Linked DNA regions of Microbaculum marinisediminis. The protein of the gene in region 2 interacts with the protein of the main gene of each other region in a pairwise test. Links are inferred from orthologs where the notes say so. Each region holds a gene or a part of one and is shown on either strand. Other genes may lie near its edges. The genes, in order: ndk and MUB46_RS07685.

What was found.
Region 1: the proteins of MUB46_RS07685 (region 2) and ndk interact in binary tests that used the Escherichia coli proteins (3 or more experiments, as listed by UniProt). The link is inferred for Microbaculum marinisediminis from one-to-one orthologs.

The regions. Positions count from the first base shown.
Region 1 is NZ_JALIDZ010000006.1:335,738-344,437, reverse strand. What follows is about bases 1,872-4,660. They hold ndk (nucleoside-diphosphate kinase), read right to left. Parts: upstream 3,583-4,660; coding sequence 3,160-3,582; downstream 1,872-3,159. Other genes in these bases: MUB46_RS15310 (hypothetical protein), read right to left, coding at 4,325-4,660; MUB46_RS15315 (DinB family protein), read left to right, coding at 3,789-4,298; MUB46_RS15325 (molybdopterin-containing oxidoreductase family protein), read right to left, coding at 1,872-3,043. Outside these bases: purN (phosphoribosylglycinamide formyltransferase), read left to right, coding at 1-568; MUB46_RS15330 (hypothetical protein), read right to left, coding at 575-859; more of MUB46_RS15325, read right to left, coding at 950-1,871; more of MUB46_RS15310, read right to left, coding at 4,661-4,786; MUB46_RS15305 (hypothetical protein), read right to left, coding at 4,877-5,260; MUB46_RS15300 (cyclase family protein), read right to left, coding at 5,351-6,172; MUB46_RS15295 (ABC-F family ATP-binding cassette domain-containing protein), read left to right, coding at 6,324-8,201; MUB46_RS15290 (class I SAM-dependent methyltransferase), read right to left, coding at 8,231-8,700. UniProt on the Escherichia coli protein: Major role in the synthesis of nucleoside triphosphates other than ATP. The ATP gamma phosphate is transferred to the NDP beta phosphate via a ping-pong mechanism, using a phosphorylated active-site intermediate.
Region 2 is NZ_JALIDZ010000003.1:335,226-344,078, reverse strand. What follows is about bases 3,906-6,847. They hold MUB46_RS07685 (5-formyltetrahydrofolate cyclo-ligase), read right to left. Parts: upstream 5,710-6,847; coding sequence 5,101-5,709; downstream 3,906-5,100. Other genes in these bases: MUB46_RS07670 (DUF4164 domain-containing protein), read right to left, coding at 6,427-6,714; MUB46_RS07675 (cell division protein ZapA), read right to left, coding at 5,988-6,368; MUB46_RS07690 (TIGR00282 family metallophosphoesterase), read right to left, coding at 4,308-5,123; MUB46_RS07695 (YebC/PmpR family DNA-binding transcriptional regulator), read right to left, coding at 3,906-4,147. Outside these bases: ybgC (tol-pal system-associated acyl-CoA thioesterase), read right to left, coding at 1-115; Holliday junction branch migration DNA helicase RuvB, read right to left, coding at 108-1,151; Holliday junction branch migration protein RuvA, read right to left, coding at 1,148-1,762; crossover junction endodeoxyribonuclease RuvC, read right to left, coding at 1,858-2,364; MUB46_RS07700 (sulfite exporter TauE/SafE family protein), read left to right, coding at 2,566-3,309; more of MUB46_RS07695, read right to left, coding at 3,398-3,905; tkt (transketolase), read left to right, coding at 7,114-8,853. UniProt on the Escherichia coli protein: Involved in the removal of 5-formyltetrahydrofolate.

The DNA.
Region 1 (8,700 bases), on a different replicon or contig from region 2:
CGTCCTCGTCATCTCGAACAAGCCCGACGCCAAGGGACTGGAAACCGCTGCCGCTGCAGGCATCGCCACGAAGGTGATCGATTTCCGGGGTAAAGGCAGCCGCCAGGCGTTCGAGGACGCCGCGACTGAAGCGCTGGAAGATGCCGAAGTCGACCTGATCTGCCTTGCCGGCTTCATGCGGATCCTGAGCGCGGATTTCGTCGGGCGCTGGCGCGACCAAGTGATCAACATCCACCCGTCCCTGCTGCCGGCCTTCCCGGGCCTCGAAACGCACGAACGCGCCTTGCAGGCCGGCGTGCGCATCACCGGCTGCACGGTGCATTTCGTCCGTCCGGAAATGGACAACGGCCCGATCATCGCCCAGGTCGCTGTCCCCGTCTCGAACCGCGACACGGCGGACACGCTGGCCGCGCGCGTCCTGAGATACGAGCACCGGATCTATCCGCTGGCGCTGGAACTGATCGCCTCCGGGCGGGCAAGGCTTGTCGACGAACGGGTCATCGTCGACGGGGACATAGCCGAGCAGCCCGCGCTCGCGGTTCCGCCGCTAACCGACGCCCCGCGCTGACCGGCTCTACTTGCAGCCTTCCCAGGCGCTTTCCCAGCGGCTTTTGACGGCCGAGGTGGGCCTCTTCCACTTTGCGACGCCCTTCATTTCGTCCTGGTTCATTTCCTTGAGCACGCGGTTCGTCGCGCACTTGCAGGTGTTGACGTAGGTGCCGTACTGGCCGTGCTTGCCGCTTTCCTGCAGGACGCAATAGTCGATCAAGGCAAGGCGGGCGCCTTCTTCGGGCGGAACCTCGGGATCGCTCAGCGCGACCGCCTGATGTCCGGTCGCCACCAGCAGACCGCCGATCACCGTCAGACAATATCCAAAACGCAAAATCCCAGCACCGAACCGCATCATCCGGCCTCCCAGTCTGAAAAAACGCACCGTAGATCAGGTAACTTACCAGCCTGCCCCGCGCAGCCAAACATGGTTGTCGTGGAAAGCCGCGCCGCCATAGGGCGCAACCGGATCGGCTCCGGTCAAGGTGTTGATGCCCTTGCCATCCGGGAACGCCTCGTTCGGCCACACCCCTTCGGAGATCAGCACACCGCGGCGCACCCCGTCGAACAGGCGGGCATGAAGGCGAACCTCGCCGCGGCGATTGCCGATACGGACCCGATCGCCGTCCCCGACGCCCAGGGCGGCGGCGTCTTCGGGATGGATCATCACTTCCGGCCGGCCTTCGCGCTCGCGCGACGTCGGCGTCTCGTTGAACGTGGAGTTGAGAAACCGGCGCGCCGGCGAGGTCGCCAGCCGGAACGGGTGCTCGGAATCGGCTTCCTCGATCACCGTCCAATGATCGGGCAGTTCGGGCAGCGTCTGCCACGGCCCCATCGGACCGTCATTGGGCGCAACGATATGGGTCCAGTCGGGCGAGAACCGGAACTTGCCATCCGGATTGGCGAAGCCGTTCAGGTAGTGGGCGGTCTCGAAATCCGGCTGGATATCGCGCCAGCGATCGGCCTCCAGGTCGGCAAGCGTGCCATAGCCGGATGCCTTCAGCATCCAGTCGATATGCTCCCGCGCGCTCATGGCGAAGCCTTGATGCTCCGCGCCGACGCGACGCGCGATCTCGACATGGACGATATGGTTCTCGCGCGCCTCCCCCGGCGCCTCGACCAGCTTCGGGCCGAGCATCAGATACTGGTGGCCACCGCCCTTGTAGATGTCGTCGTGCTCCAGAAACATCGTCGCCGGCAGCACGACGTCGGCCATCTTCGCCGTCTCGGTCATGAATTGCTCGTGGACGCAGACGAACAGGTCGTCGCGGCCAAAGCCGCGTTTCACGCGCTCCTGTTCGGGCGCGACCGAGACGGGATTGGTATTCTGGATCAGCATCGCGGTGACCGGCGGGCCACCGTGCAGTGCGTCGGCGTCGCCGGTCAGGATCGCGCCGATGCGCGACTGGTCGAGCTTGCGAATGGTCGGATCGCGCAGGTCGGTGCCCTCGATCATCGACTTGTCGAGCTTGTAGATGGCGCCGTTGTTGTGGAACGCGCCGCCGCCTTCGTATTTCCAGGCGCCGGTGACCGCGGCGATGCAGGAAGCGGCGTGCATGTTGGCCGCGCCGTTGCGGCTGCGCGAGAAACCGTAGCCGAGACGCAGATACGTGCGCTTGGTCTCCCCGATCAGTTTGGCGAAGGCCTCGATCGTCTCTGCGGGGATGCCGGTGATCGCGGCCGCCCAGTCCGGCGTCCGGCTTTGCAGGTGCGCCTCGAGATCGCGCGGCCGGTCGGTATATGTCTCCAGATAGTCCCAATCCGCATAGCCATCCCGGAACAGGACGTGCATGACCGCGCAGGCGAGCGCGCCGTCGGTCCCCGGTTTCAGGAGCAGCGGGAGATCGGCCTGGCGCATCGTCTCGTTCATGTAGACGTCGACGACGGCGATCTTGGCGCCGCGGGTCTTGCGGGCCTTGGTCGCGTGGGTCATGACGTTGACCTGCGTCGAGACCGCGTTCGTGCCCCAGATCACCACGAAATCCGACTTCGCCATCTCGCGCGGATCGGGCCCGGCGAGCAGGCCCGTGCCGGCGATGAAACCGGTCCAGGCCATGTTGGTGCAGATCGTGTCGAACTGGCCGGCGTAGCCCTTGGCGTGACGCAGCCGGTGAATGCCGTCCCGCTGCACGAGGCCCATCGTGCCGGCGTAGTAATAGGGCCAGACCGACGTCGCGCCGTGCGTCCGTTCCGCTTCCAGGAATTTCTCGGCGACGATGTCGAGCGCGTCGTCCCACGAGATGCGCTCGAACGCGCCGCTGCCCTTCTCGCCCGTGCGGCGCAGCGGATGCAGAAGCCGGTCGGGATGATGAATGCGTTCGGCGTAGCGGGCAACCTTCTCGCAGACGACGCCGGCGGTGTAGTCGTTGTCGCGGGCGCCACGGACGCGGCCGATCGTCCGCGCGTCGATCAGTTCGACGTCGAGGGCACAGGTCGACGGGCAGTCATGCGGACAAGCGGAGTGGCCGATCCGCACATCGAGTGGCTTGTTCATCGGACGCCCCTCCTTCTCACCGGGTCTCGGGGGACGCGGAACGGTAATAGGCGGCCGGGCAAAAGAAAAGGCCGGCCAAACGGCCGGCCTCTCGCAATGACGAGCGAAGGCCCGCGCTAGCCGACGATTTCCTCGGCCTTGAAGCACTGGGCGATTTCGTTGGCGGCGTTCTCGACGCTGTCGGAGCCGTGCACCGAGTTGCGCTCGATGTTCTCGGCGAAGTCCTTGCGGATCGTGCCGTCGGCGGCGTCGGCCGGGTTGGTGGCGCCCATGACTTCGCGGTTCTTGGCAACGGCACCCTCGCCTTCCAGGACCTGGAGGACGATCGGACCGGAGGTCATGAAGGCAACCAGATCGTTGAAGAACGGACGCTCCTTGTGGACGGCGTAGAACGCCTCGGCATCGGCCTGCGACCACTTGGCGCGCTTCTGGGCGACAACCCGCAGGCCGGCGCTCTCCAGCTTGTCGATGATCTTACCGGTGATGTTCCGCGCCGTCGCGTCGGGCTTGATGATGGAAAGGGTGCGCTCGATCGCCATGTCGGCTCGACCTCGTTTGCTGATGGTGGGTTCGCTGAAGTTGAAAATGCCGGATACCGGCGGTCGCGCGGCTTATACCGGGCTCGCCGCGCCCTCGCAAGGCGCGACGATCGCGTCCCGCCGCCACCGGATCCCGTGCCGGTCCCGCTTTACCGCGACGTCAGTTTATGACAGCATTGCTTACCTAATAGGGAGGAAGCGCGGCCGTGAAATCGCATTTCGAGATGATGGCGGGCTATAACGGCTGGGCCAACGAGCGGCTCTACGACGCCGCCGCGGCGATGCCCGACGATCTGTACCGCAAGGAGCACGGGGCTTTCTTCGGGTCCGTCCACCGCACCCTGAACCATATCCTCGTGGGCGACCGCATCTGGATGGGGCGGTTCACGAGGACCGGTGGCGCGCCGACCCGGCTGGACGCGGTCCTGTTCGACGATTTCGAGGAACTGCGCATGGCCCGGCGCGCGGAGGACGACCGGATCCGCGCCTATATCAGCGGCCTGTCGGCAACGGATCTCGCGGGCCGGTTCCGCTATCGCACCATCACCAACCCGAGCGATATCGAACAGCCGCTATCGCCGGCGCTGACGCATTTCTTCAACCACCAGACCCACCACAGAGGCCAGATGCATTGCCTGCTGACGCAACTCGCAGGCGATGCCCCGTCCCTCGATCTGATCCTGTATCAGCGCGAAACGGGGATCGGTCTGGACTGAGGAACCGGGTAGAACCCGAAGCAGCTCTACTTGGCGTACTTGCCGCCGGTGCCCAGGGAAATGTGCACCTTTTCGCTGTGGATCACGTTTCCGTCCGGCGTCATGTAGACGAGGTTGAGGATATCGGCCTGGACCGGGTGCGGCACGACGAACTTCAACCAGTTGGCCTTTCCGTCGGGCGGACAGGACGACTGCTCCACCACCACGTCCACACGCGCGGCGCGAAGCGAGTCGGTGACACGCGGATAGGGCGGCGGATCGTTGAGCTTTGCGCTGACGAGGCTCAAGCAGGCCAGATTGCCCGGCAGGCGTGCCGAGACATGAACCGGCAGGCCACCACCAAACCTGTCCGGCGCGTCGACGCCGTAGCTGGTCGCGTAGGTCGCGCCCCAGAATGGCGGCCCCGCGATAGCGGATGCGGACGACATCGCGACCAGCGCGGTCGCGGCGAACAGGCTCCGGAGCCCGGGCATTTTTGAAAACGGCATATAAGCCCTCACAGTTTCGGCGAGCGCGACTATCGCACGACTCGGGCCCCGGGTGCGACGTCGGGGCCCTGATTTCGGTCTTTTGCGAGACTAAAATGTCGAGATTGAGATTTTCTCTATTTTCAGAATGCGACCGGTCGGATTGACGAAGAAGATCTGGATCAGCTCGGTGCTGGTCGGGCCGCCGACCGTCATAACCCTCTGGACGAGGCGGCTCTGGCCGCAGCCGCGCGGATTCGGGCCGATGACGATGGTGACGGGGATCGTCAGCGGTGCGACGGCCTGGCCGGGCGGTGCGCCGCGACGGGCATCGATCGCCGCCTGGCAAGTGTCGCGGGCCACATAGTTGGCTTCGAGACGTATCGCTCCGCCGTAATACCCCTTGTAGCGGGCGAAGCTGCCCGGGCCCTCGGCGAATGCCGTGCCTGGAAGAGCCAGGACGACGGCGAGCAGTGCGAGCGCAAGAATCCGCATGGCGAAAGCCTCCTTGAGTTCAACGCGCGCCCCGCCGCCGAAAACCATTAGATTAGTGGGCCGGCGGAACCGCTCCACCGGCCCGGTACGTCAAATCAGCGCGATCAGACGACTTGGGCCGCCCGTCGCTCCTACAATTTTCGGTGACCCCACGACAAGCGTGGCGCCGGTTGCGGGTATCGCGTCGAGATTGGCGATACATTCCATGCCCCAGCGACCGGATGGCAGCCAGGTGTAGTGGGTCTTGAAGTCCTTCGACGCGCCGTGGTCGAGCGACAGCGTATCGACCGCCATGCCGATGACGTTGCGATCCTTGATCATCATGTCCGCGGCCTCCGCGTGGAAACCGGGGAAGTGCATGACCCCGTCGCCATCGGCGTTGCGGAACATGTCGCTCTTCACGTGGGCGTCCCAGCCGGAGTTCATGGCGACGCAGCAGCCGTCCGGCAAATCGCCGTTGGCGCTCTCCCAGGCGGCGATGTCGTCGGGCGTCAACCGATAGTCCGGATCCTCCGCCGCCTTCGCCTTCACGTCGATGACCACGATCGGCACGACGAGCTTCTCGACTTCCACCTGATCGGCGGTCTGGCCGTCCTTGGAAAAATGGATCGGCGCGTCCATGTGGGTGCCGGTGTGCTCGTTGAGATGCCAGATGTTCAGATTGAAGCCGTCCTTGTCGAACTTGTAGACGTTCTCGATCTCAAGCTGAGGCTGACCAAAGAAGGTCGGGAAGTCTTCCGGCAGCGCATGGGTCAGGTCGACGACCTTGGAGAAGCTCGTCGGGGCGGCCCGCGCCGGCGCCACGGCCGCCGGCACCGCAGTCGCAGCCAGCGCGGCAGCTCCCACCCCCTTGAAGAAACCGCGACGGCTCAACTGATGCATTACCGCTTCATGACAGCCAGGTACGCACATAGTTCGCTCTCCCTCTTTTCGGTTCCCCGCTAACGCCGGCCCGCGCAGGGCCGGCCGGAAATGCTAGCACGAGCGGACCAAACGGCAGAATGACCAAAAGAGAGAGGCCCGGGGCCTTGCCGCGAGCCCCGGCAACCTGCAAATAGGCGCCATGCTTCAGATCACCGACCTCACCTACCGCATCGCCGGCCGCACGCTGTTGAACGGCGCCACCGTAACCCTGCCCACCGGCGCCCGGGCGGGTCTGGTCGGGCGCAACGGCACCGGCAAGACGACGCTGTTCCGACTTATCAAGGGCGAAGCCGTCGTGGAGTCGGGCTCGGTCGGGTTCCCGGCGAAAGCGCGGATCGGCACGGTGGAACAGGAAGCGCCGGCGGGCCCGACCTCGCTGATCGACTTCGTGCTGTCGGCCGACACCGAGCGCGCGCGCCTGATGGCGGAGGCGGACTCGACGCAGGACGGAGCGCGGATCGGCGAAATCCACGCGCGCCTGAGCGAGATCGACGCCTATTCGGCGGAGTCGCGGGCGGCCCGCATCCTATCGGGTCTTGGCTTCGACCAGGCCGCGCAGCAGCGCCCGCTGGAATCCTTTTCCGGCGGCTGGCGGATGCGGGTGGCGCTTGCTGCGGTGCTGTTCACCGAGCCCGACCTGCTGCTGCTGGACGAACCGACCAACTACCTCGATCTCGAAGGCACGCTTTGGCTCGAGAGCTATCTCGCCCGCTATCCGCACACGATGATCGTCATCAGCCATGACCGCGATCTGCTCAACACGGCCGTCGACACTATCGTTCACCTCGATCAGGGCAAACTCACCGTCTATCGCGGCACCTACGACCAGTTCGAACGGCAGCGGCGCGAGAAACAGGCACTCGCCGAAAAGTCGCGCAAGAAGCAGGACGAACAACGCAAGCACATGCAGGCCTTCGTAGACCGCTTCCGCTACAAGGCCTCGAAGGCGCGGCAGGCGCAGAGCCGCCTGAAGGCGCTGGCGAAGATGGAGCCGATCGAGGCGCTGGTCGACGGCACATTTCGCCCGTTCCACTTCCCCTCGCCCGAGAAACCGCTGGCCTCGCCCATCATCCAGCTCGACAGCGCGGCGGTGGGCTACGGAGGCAAGCCGGTCCTGCGGAATCTGAACCTCCGGCTCGATCACGACGACCGCATCGGGTTGCTGGGATCGAACGGAAACGGCAAGAGCACCTTGGCCAAGCTGCTGTCCGGCCGCCTGCAGTCCTGCGACGGGCGGATGCACGCCGCCGACAGGCTCACCGTCGGCTTCTTCGCCCAACATCAGCTTGACGAACTTTCCGCGGACCTGTCGCCGACCGAACAGGTGCGCCGGCTGATGCCGGACGCAAAGGAAGCCGAGGTCCGCTCGAAGGCCGCACAACTCGGATTCGGCATCGAAAAGGCCGACATTCCTGCGAGCAAGCTGTCCGGCGGCGAGAAAGCGCGGCTTCTGCTCGGACTGGCGACCTTCTTCGGTCCGCACCTGCTGATTCTGGACGAACCCACCAACCATCTCGACGTCGACGCACGCGAGGCGCTGGTGCAGGCGCTCGCCGAATACGAAGGCGCGGTCATCGTCATCAGCCACGACCGGCACCTGATCGAGACGACGGTGGACCGGCTCTGGCTGGTCGCCGGCGGCACCGTCGTGCCGTTCGACGGCGACATGGAGGACTATCGCAAGCGGGTCCTGTCCGGCGACGACTCCATACCCGAGACCGCCGAAACGATCACGATCACCGCCAATCGCGGCGATCAGCGCCGGGCAGCGGCGCAGAAGCGCGCCGAACTGCAGCCGCTGCGCAACCGGCAGAAGGACGCGGAGAAACGGATGGCCACGCTGCAATCGAAGATCGCCGATCTCGATGGCCGCCTCGCAGATCCGGACCTGTTCACCAGAGATCCGGCCAAGGGGGCCGACCTGTCGCGCGAACGGGCGCGCACGGTCGAAGCGCTCGCCGCGGCGGAAGAAGACTGGCTGGAAGCCGGAGCCGCGCTCGAGGGCGCCACGGGCTAGACATGATCGTCGGTGCGGAACCGAAAGGCTCAGGTTTCCGGCTCTGCCCGCTCATAGACGGCGACGAAATGGCGCCGTTGGTTGTCGCCGAGCACCACGTCCTCGAAGGTGACCGGCGCCAATCCGGCGTCGCCGAATCCCGACAATTCCGACCGCGCCAGCGGCCAGGGCGGTCCGTCGGCATGCTCGTCCTCGTCCCGGGCCAGGCAAACGACGACGATGCGCCCGCCGGGCGCGACCAGACCGGCGATCGCCCGCAGCGCCCCCTGGCGAAGGTCGGCGGGCAGCGCCTGCAGGGTGTAGACTTCGCTGACGAGATCGAAGGCCCCGTGCCACTCGACCGGCAGCGCGAACAGGTCGGCGACCGCATAAGACACGGCGGTGTCGGAAAACCGGCGTTTCGCCCAATCGATCGCGGTTTCGGACAGGTCGAAGGCGGTCACGTCATAGCCAAGGCTGGCTAGAAACTCCGCGTTGTCGCCCAGCCCGCAACCAACGT
Region 2 (8,853 bases):
CGACGCCGGAAAAGTCGGTGTCCTCGAAATAGACGCGGATCGGCAGGACGTGCCGACCGTCGACGATACGGCCGGCGAGATCGGGCCAGGCGATCGGCAGCGCGGTCTCAGTCATTGTCGTCGCCCGTGAACAGGCCCATCTGCGGCGCGAACTCGCTGGGCGCGGCAAGGCCCAGGTGCTTGAAGGCGTGCGGCGTCAGGATGCGCCCGCGCGGGGTGCGCTGGATGAAACCCTGCTGGATCAGGAACGGCTCGATGATTTCCTCGATGGCGTCGCGCGGCTCCGACAGCGCCGCGGCGATGGTCTCGATTCCGACCGGCCCGCCGCCGAATTTGAGCGCGATGGTGGAGAGATAGCGCCGGTCCATCGCGTCGAGGCCGCGCGCGTCGACCTCCAGCTCCGCGAGCGCCTTGTCGGCGATCGCCCGGTCGATCCGGCCGCCGCCCTCCACCAGCGCGAAGTCGCGCACCCGCCGCAGCAGCCGGCCCGCGACACGGGGTGTGCCGCGCGCGCGGCGGGCGATTTCGCTGGCGCCGTCGTCCGAGATCGCGACACCCATCACCCGCGCCCCGCGCCGCACGATCTGCTCCAGCTCCTCGTCGGTGTAGAAGTTGAGCCGCACCGGAATGCCGAAGCGGTCGCGCAGGGGCGTCGTCAGGAGCCCGGTCCGCGTCGTCGCCCCGACCAGCGTGAACTTGGCCAGATCGATGCGCACCGAGCGTGCCGCCGGCCCCTCCCCGATGATCAGGTCGAGCTGGAAATCCTCCATCGCCGGATAGAGCACCTCCTCCACCGCCGGGTTGAGGCGGTGGATCTCGTCGATGAACAGGACGTCGCGCTCCTCCAGATTGGTCAGCAGCGCGGCCAGGTCTCCGGCCTTGGCGATCACCGGACCGGAGGTGGCACGGAAATTCACGCCGAGCTCGCGGGAAACGATCTGGGCCAGCGTCGTCTTGCCCAGGCCCGGCGGGCCGGCGAACAGCACGTGGTCGAGCGCCTCGCCGCGCGCGCGCGCCGCCTCGATGAAGACGCGCAGGTTCTGCCGCGCCTGCTGCTGGCCGACGAACTCCTCCAGCCGCAACGGCCTGAGCGACGCGTTGGCGTCCTCGTCCTCCGGCGTTTCCTCGGCGGCGACAAGGCGGTCGGTCAACGTGCAAGCTCCTTAAGGCCCATCCGGATCAGCTTTTCGGCCGTGGCGTCCTCGCCGGCTTCCTTGAGCGCGGCGGCGACGGCCGCGCCGGCCTGGGCCTGAGCGTAGCCGAGATTGACGAGCGCCGACACCGCGTCGCGCGTCGGCGACGCCGCCCGCCCTTCCGCGAGTTCGCCGGATACCCTGGCGAGTTCCATGTCGCCGCCGACCAGCGGCGTCTTGTCGCGCAGCTCCGAGACGATGCGGCCGGCGACCTTCGGCCCGACGCCCGGCGCGCGGGCGACCATCGCCTTGTCCTGCATGGCGATCGCGTTGCCGAGATCCGCGGTCGATAGCGTGCCGAGGATCGCCAGCGCCACCCGCGATCCGACGCCCTGCACGCTCTGCAGCAGCCGGAACCACTCCTTCTCGGCCTCGCCGGAAAATCCGTAGAGCCGGATCGCGTCCTCGCGCACCACCGTCTCGATGAAAACGACCGCCGGTTCGCCCGGCCGGCCGAGCGCGGACAGCGTGCGCGCCGAACAGGTCACGTGGTAGCCGACCCCGCCGACATCGACGATCACCCAGTCGTCGCCGTAGGAATCGACGATGCCTTTGAGCTTGCCGATCATTGCCGCCCGCCTCTGCTGCCGGACTCAAGGCCCCCTCGAGTCCGCCCGTTCCGCGTATTGCCTACCCAGCAAAACGTGAACAAGTCAAGAACATCTCACTCAGCCGCGGCCAGCACGCGCGAAGCACGGTGGTGGGCGTGGGTGATGGCGATGGCCAGTGCGTCGGCGGCGTCGTCCGAATCGACCTTCGCCTTCGGCAGCAGCACCGAGACCATCATGCGGATCTGCTTCTTGTCGCCATGGCCGGCGCCGACCACCGTCTTCTTGACGAGATTCGGCGCGTATTCGGCGACCGTCAGCCCCCGGGACGCCGGCACCAGAAGCGCGATCCCGCGCGCCTGACCGAGCTTCAGGGTGGAGGTCGGATTCTGATTGACGAAGGTGTGCTCGACGGCGGCCTCGTGCGGCGCCTGGGCGTCGAGCACGCCGCAAAGCCCGGCGTGCAGCTCCACGAGCCGCTCGGCAAGGCTCAGCTTGTCGGTGGAGGTGACGGTGCCGGCGCCGACGAACGACAGCGACGTGCCGGACATCTCGATCACGCCCCAGCCGGTGCGCCTGAGGCCCGGGTCGATGCCCAGTATCCGAATCGCCTGCCGTCTCATGGGACTGGTGTACCCGGAAGCCACCGCCCTGCCTAGAATCCCTGTCCAGCCCCCCTGGAAACCGTTCCTGGAAACAGGGCCGGACCTTCGGCCTCGCATCACCCGACAGGCGCGTCATTGCCGGTACGGATGACGCCGGCCATGACCGGAAGCCTCCCGAATCTGGTAACGTTTTCGCGGGGATCCTCTTCAGCAACGCTCATGACCTTCGATCAATCGCTTATCGCCGTGCTCGTCGCGGCGCTTGTCGCCGGGCTCGTGCGCGGCTTTTCCGGCTTCGGCGCCGCGCTGATCTTCATGCCGGTCGCCTCCGCCGCGATCGATCCGAGGCTCGCCGCCGCCAGCTTCCTGATCTTCGACGCGGTTCTGACCCTGCCGCTGCTATGGGGCGCGGTCCGTACCTGCCAGTGGAACACGGTGCTGCCCGTCGGCGTCAGCGCCATGGCGACGGTCCCCTTCGGCGCGGCGATCCTCGCCAATGCCGATCCGGTCACCCTGCGCTGGGGGCTGTCGATACTGGTGCTGCTGCTGCTGGCGTTGCTCGCCTCGGGACTGCGCTATTCCGGCGCGCCGAGCCGGCTCGCCTCCGTCGGCGTCGGCGGGGTCGCGGGAGTGCTCAACGGCATCGGCCAGGTCTCCGGCCCGCCGGTCATCGCCTTCTGGATCGCGGGGCCCTTTCCGCCGCCGATCATCCGCGCCAACCTGATAGCGTTCTTCTCCATCGCCAGCATGTCGAGCTTCGTGGCCTACGCCTGGAACGGCTTCTTCACGATGGAGACGCTGACGGTGATCGCGGTCTTCGCGCCGGTCTACGCGCTGGCGCTGTTTCTCGGCGCCCGCCTGTTCGGCAGGGCGCCGGAGCGCTACTACCGCCGCATCGCCTACGCGGTGATCGCGCTGGCCGCGATCACCAGCATCCCGGCCCTGGACGAGTTGCTGCGCTAGGCCGCCCGCCCGGGTTCGCCGTCGATATCAGGACGGTTCCGGGCGTCCGGGCCAGGACGATCCGATCGTCCCGGCAAAAAAGGCCAGCTCAGGCCGCCGTCAGGCGTTCCAGCACCTCGTCGGAGACCTCGAAGTTCGAGTAGACGTTCTGCACGTCGTCGTCGTCCTCGAGCGCGGCGATCAGTTTCATCAGCGATTCGGCCTTGCCCTCGTCGACCTGCGTGCCGGTCTGCGGCTTCCACACCGGGTTCACCGAGTCCGCCTCGCCGAGGCTGGCTTCCAGCGCCGAGGAGACCTCGCCGAGGTCCTCGAAGGCGCAGAGGATGATGTGGCCGTTGGCGTCGCTCTGCACGTCCTGCGCGCCGGATTCGATCGCCGCCTCCAGGACGGTGTCCGCGTCGCCGGCCTCGGGCTTGTAGACGATCTCGCCGACCCGATCGAACATGAACGACACCGAGCCGGTTTCGCCCAGCGCGCCGCCGGCCTTGGTGAAGATCGAGCGCACGGCGCCGGCGGTGCGGTTGCGGTTGTCGGTCAGCGCCTCGACGATGACCGCGACGCCGCCCGGCCCGTAGCCCTCGTAGCGGATCTCCTCGTAGTTATCCGCATCGCCGCCGGCCGCCTTCTTGATGGCGCGCTCGATATTGTCCTTCGGCATCGACTGCGACTTGGCGTTCTGCACGGCCAGCCGCAGGCGCGGATTCATAGTCGGGTCGGGCAGGCCCATCTTGGCCGCGACCGTGATTTCCTTGGCGAGCTTGGAGAAGAGCTTCGACCGGGCCGCGTCCTGGCGACCCTTGCGATGCATGATGTTCTTAAATTGGGAGTGTCCTGCCATGGCATGCCTCGATTGCGTTTCAACCGCGGCCGCAACAGTCGGGGGGAAACGCCGTTTTCGCCACGCCCGATTCACCACGCCCGACCAAGCCGGCGGCCGCGCAGTTCGCCCGCTTATAGGGCGGGTCCGGCCGAAAATCCACTGGCCGGCGAGATGCCCCTTACCAGTCCGGCAGCGTCTCCGACAGATGGCCGCCGAGCCGCACCGGGGCGATCCGCTTGGCCAGGCCGCTCGAATCGTCGGTCTCCACAAGCACGCCCGACAGGGAGGCATCCCCCAGCGCCGGCTCGAAGCGCCCGGACGGAATCTTGGTCAGGAAGCGCCTGAGCGGTTCCTCCTTGTCCATGCCGATCACCGAATCGTAGTCGCCGCACATGCCGACGTCGGTCATGTAGCCGGTGCCCTCCGCCAGCACCATGTGGTCGGCGGTCGGCACATGCGTGTGGGTGCCCACGACGAGGCTCGCCCGCCCGTCGAGGAAATGCCCCATCGCCTGCTTCTCGCTCGTCGCCTCGGCATGGAAGTCGACGACGATCGCGTCCGCCCCGCCGCCGAGCGGGCAGGCCTCCAGCTCCCGCGACAGCGCCGCGAAGGGATCCTCGAGCATGTTCATGAAGACGAGGCCCATGGCGTTGATCACCAGCACCCGGGCTCCGTTGCGCGCCTCGTACAGCCCGGCGCCGCGCCCGGGCGTTCCGGCCGGGAAGTTGATCGGCCGCAGCAGGCTTGGCGTGCGCTCGATGAAGACGAGCGCCTCGCGCTGGTCCCAGACGTGGTTGCCGGTGGTGACGACGTCCGCGCCGGCGTCGATCAGCTCGCCGTGGATCGCCTCGGTGATGCCGAAGCCCCCTGCCGAGTTCTCGCCGTTGACGACCACGAAGTCGGCGTCTAGCCGGCTCCTCAGCTCGGGCAGCCGGTCCACGACGATCTCGCGGCCGGACCGGCCGACCACGTCACCAAGAAAGAGCAGCCGCACGGGCACCTCCAATACATGTCGTCAGGCCCCGCTCGGTCAGAACGAAGTCCACGGGTTGATCGTAGCGGTCGCGCGGCACCAGGCCCACCTGCTGGATGGCGAAGGCAAGCCCGATCGCCGCGATCCTGCGTTCCGCCCGCGCCATCGCCAGCGAGCGGTCGTAGAACCCGCCGCCATAGCCGACCCGGTAGCCGAACCGGTCGAAGGCGAGCAGCGGCACCAGGAACACCCGCGGCTGCGCCTCGTGCGCCGACGGCAGCGGCTCGCGGATGCCGAAATGGCCCGTGCCCATCCTGTCGCCGGGCTGCCAGCGGCGGAACACCAGCGGCCGCGCCCGGCCGACGACGACGGGCAGCGCCAGCCGGCAGCCCCGGCGCGCAAGCGCCATGATCAGCGGCTGGGTGTCGAGTTCGTCGCCGAAGGTGGAAAAGCACGAGACGGTGCCGCGCCCGGCCAGCGCGGCGATATCCGCCGCCCAGGTGGCGATGACCCCGGCCGCCGCCCGCCGCTCCGCGCCCGGCACGCGCCGGCGCGCGGCGCGCGCCAGCGTCCGCATGCGGGCCTTTTGGGCGGTTCGGTCGGTCATGCGGGGATCCGGGGACGACACGGGACGGAAAACGGTGGGATGGCGAAGCCGCCGCGGCCGGTGGAGAGCAGCGATCCCGGGAACCTACATACGTAGGTGGGCGCCGTATGAAAGAGCCCACGGGCTCAACCAGGGACAGCTCCCAAGGAGATCGATAAGGCCCCGGGGAATTGAGTCTCCTGTCGCACCGGGCAGCCTCGCCGTCTGGAATGTAGCTATCGCGGCGGGCGCTCGCCAGTGGAAAGGATGCGGATTTCGCGTCTTTCCACGCATGCCTCTCATTCGCCCGGCTGTTCCGCCCCCGCCCCGTTCAGCGCGGCGGCGAGACCTTCGATCCGGGCGGCGGCCTGGTCGAGCGTTTCCGCGATCGACTCCTGCGCCGAGGACACCTTGTCGAGCACCGCGCTGCGGGATTCCTTGAGGCTCTCGACCTCCGATTCCATCGCTTTCAGCCGGCGGCGCGAATCGGCGAGCTCGTCGCCGAGCTCCATCGCCGCCATCAGCATCAGCCGCATGTCGCCCACTTCGCCGAAACTGGCCTTGTAGGCCTCGATGCGACGATCGATGTCCTGCGCGAGTGCGGTCAGGATGTGTTCCTGACCCTCGTCGCATCCCATCCTGTAGACACGGCCGTTTATCGAGACCGTTACCTGGGGCATGGTATCCGCTCCGCCGTTCTTCCCCAGCCCGGCGTTTCAAAATCCAGCAAATCCACGCTCAGCCGCCCTGCTCGCTGTCGAGCAGGCCACGGATGGAGCTGATAGCCGAATCCAGTCTTTGCGAAACGCTCTTCGACAGGGATTCGAGCTCGGCCGACCGCGCCTGCGCCGAGTCGAGCTCCTGGGCCAGCCGCGACCGGTCGTCGCTCAGCGTCCGGATCTCGGACTCCAGGGCGCCAACGCTGCGATCCGTCGCCTGGCGGCGGCGAACGGCCGCTTCCAAAGCGTCGAGTGCGCCGACAAACCGCCGTTGCGCGCGCTCTACAGGACTCGAATCGACATTCATAAACTCGCCTCTCCGACCGCCGGCCGCTGCCGCCCATCGCAAACCCGACACGAAAATGGCCGCCATCGCCGTCGCGTCAGACGAAAGGAAAATATAAAGGCCAACGGATTAGCAGTGAGAGATTAGGCATCGCTGCAAGCTGCGGTCAACCGCCCATCGGCGCATACCGGACCGCCGGTCGGCCGGCGCGCGCCCGTGCCGGCCGCGCACCTGTGTATACGTCGCAACCCCGCCGATTGGGCCCCTCAATTGACTCGCCCCGGCGAGGTGATATTGATCGGCCCGCTTTGCGGGGACCGGCGCTGAAGGTCGGGGAATATGGGTGGTGCCGTCTCGACACGGGCCGGCCGGTTTTCCCCCGTCAACGTCCCCCGCCTCCACGGTGACCATCGGAATTACATGACAGAGAACGCCGCACAGGTCGATCACCGCGCAATGGCCAACGCCATCCGCGCACTCGCCATGGATGCCGTAGAGGCAGCCAAGTCCGGACATCCCGGCATGCCGATGGGCGCCGCCGACATAGCCACGGTGCTGTTCACGCGGTTCCTGAAATTCGATCCGAAGGCGCCGGACTGGCCCGACCGCGACCGCTTCGTGCTGTCGGCCGGCCACGCCTCCATGCTCCTCTATTCATCGCTGTATCTGCTCGGCTACGAAGCGATGACCATCGAGGAGATCAAGAATTTCCGCCAGCTCGGCTCGCATACGGCGGGCCACCCCGAATTCGACCTGAAGGCCGGCATCGAGACCACCACCGGTCCGCTCGGCCAGGGCATCGCCACCGCCGTCGGCATGGCGATGGCGGAGCGCCATCTCAACGCCACCTTCGGCGACGACATGGTCGACCATTTCACCTACGTGCTGGCCAGCGACGGCGACCTGATGGAGGGCGTCAGCCACGAGGCGGTCTCGCTCGCCGGCCACCTCAAGCTCGACCGGCTGATCGTCCTCTACGACGACAACCACATTTCCATCGACGGCCCCACCTCGCTGTCGGATTCGACCGATACCGTCGAACGCTTCGACGCCGCCGGCTGGCAGACCCAGCGCGTCGACGGCCACGATCCCGACGCGATCGCCGCCGCGATCGAGGCGGCCCGTGCGTCCGACCGGCCCTCGATCATCGCCTGCCGCACCATCATCGGCTACGGCGCGCCGAACAAGCAGGGCACGTCCGCCACCCACGGCGCGCCGCTCGGCGCCGACGAGGTGCAGGCCGCCCGGCTCGGGCTCGGCTGGGAGGCGCCTCCCTTCGAGATTCCCTCCCCCATCCGCGACGCCTGGCGTATCGCCGGCCTGCGTTCGGGCAAGGCCCGCAGTGCCTGGGAGAAACGGCTCGCGGCGCTGGACCACGACGTCCGCAACGAATTCGAGCGGCGGATGCGCGGCGAACTGCCGGTCGATCTCGCCACGGCGATCCGTTCGCTCAAGGAGACCTTCGCCGCCGACAAGCCGGAGATCGCGACCCGCAAGGCGTCCGAACTGGTGCTGGGCGCCGTCAATCCGGCGGTGCCGGAGACGATTGGCGGCTCCGCCGACCTGACGGGCTCGAACAACACCCGCAGTCCGGACCTCAAGGACTTCTCGGCGGAGGACTACGCCGGCCGTTACGTTCACTACGGCGTGCGCGAGCACGGCATGGCCGCGGCCATGAACGGCATGGCGCTGCATGGCGGCGTCATCCCCTATTCCGGCACGTTCCTCGTCTTCTCCGACTATTGCCGCCCGTCGATCCGCCTCGCGGCGCTGATGGGCATCCGCGTCGTCCACGTGTTCACGCACGATTCCATTGGCCTGGGCGAGGACGGCCCCACCCATCAGCCGGTCGAGCATCTGGCGAGCCTGCGTGCGATCCCGAACCTCAACGTGTTCCGGCCCGCCGACGCCACCGAGACCGCCGAATGCTGGCAGCTTTCGCTCGAAGCCCGCAACCGGCCGAGCGTTCTCGCGCTGACCCGCCAGAACGTGCCGGCCCTGCGCACCTCGGTGGCCGACGAGAACCGCTGCGCCCGCGGCGCCTACGAACTGGCGGCCGCCACGGGACAGGCCAAGGTCACCCTGTTCGCGTCCGGTTCGGAGGTGTCGCTGGCGATGGAGGCCCGCGTCATCCTGGAACGCGACGGCATCCCGACCCGG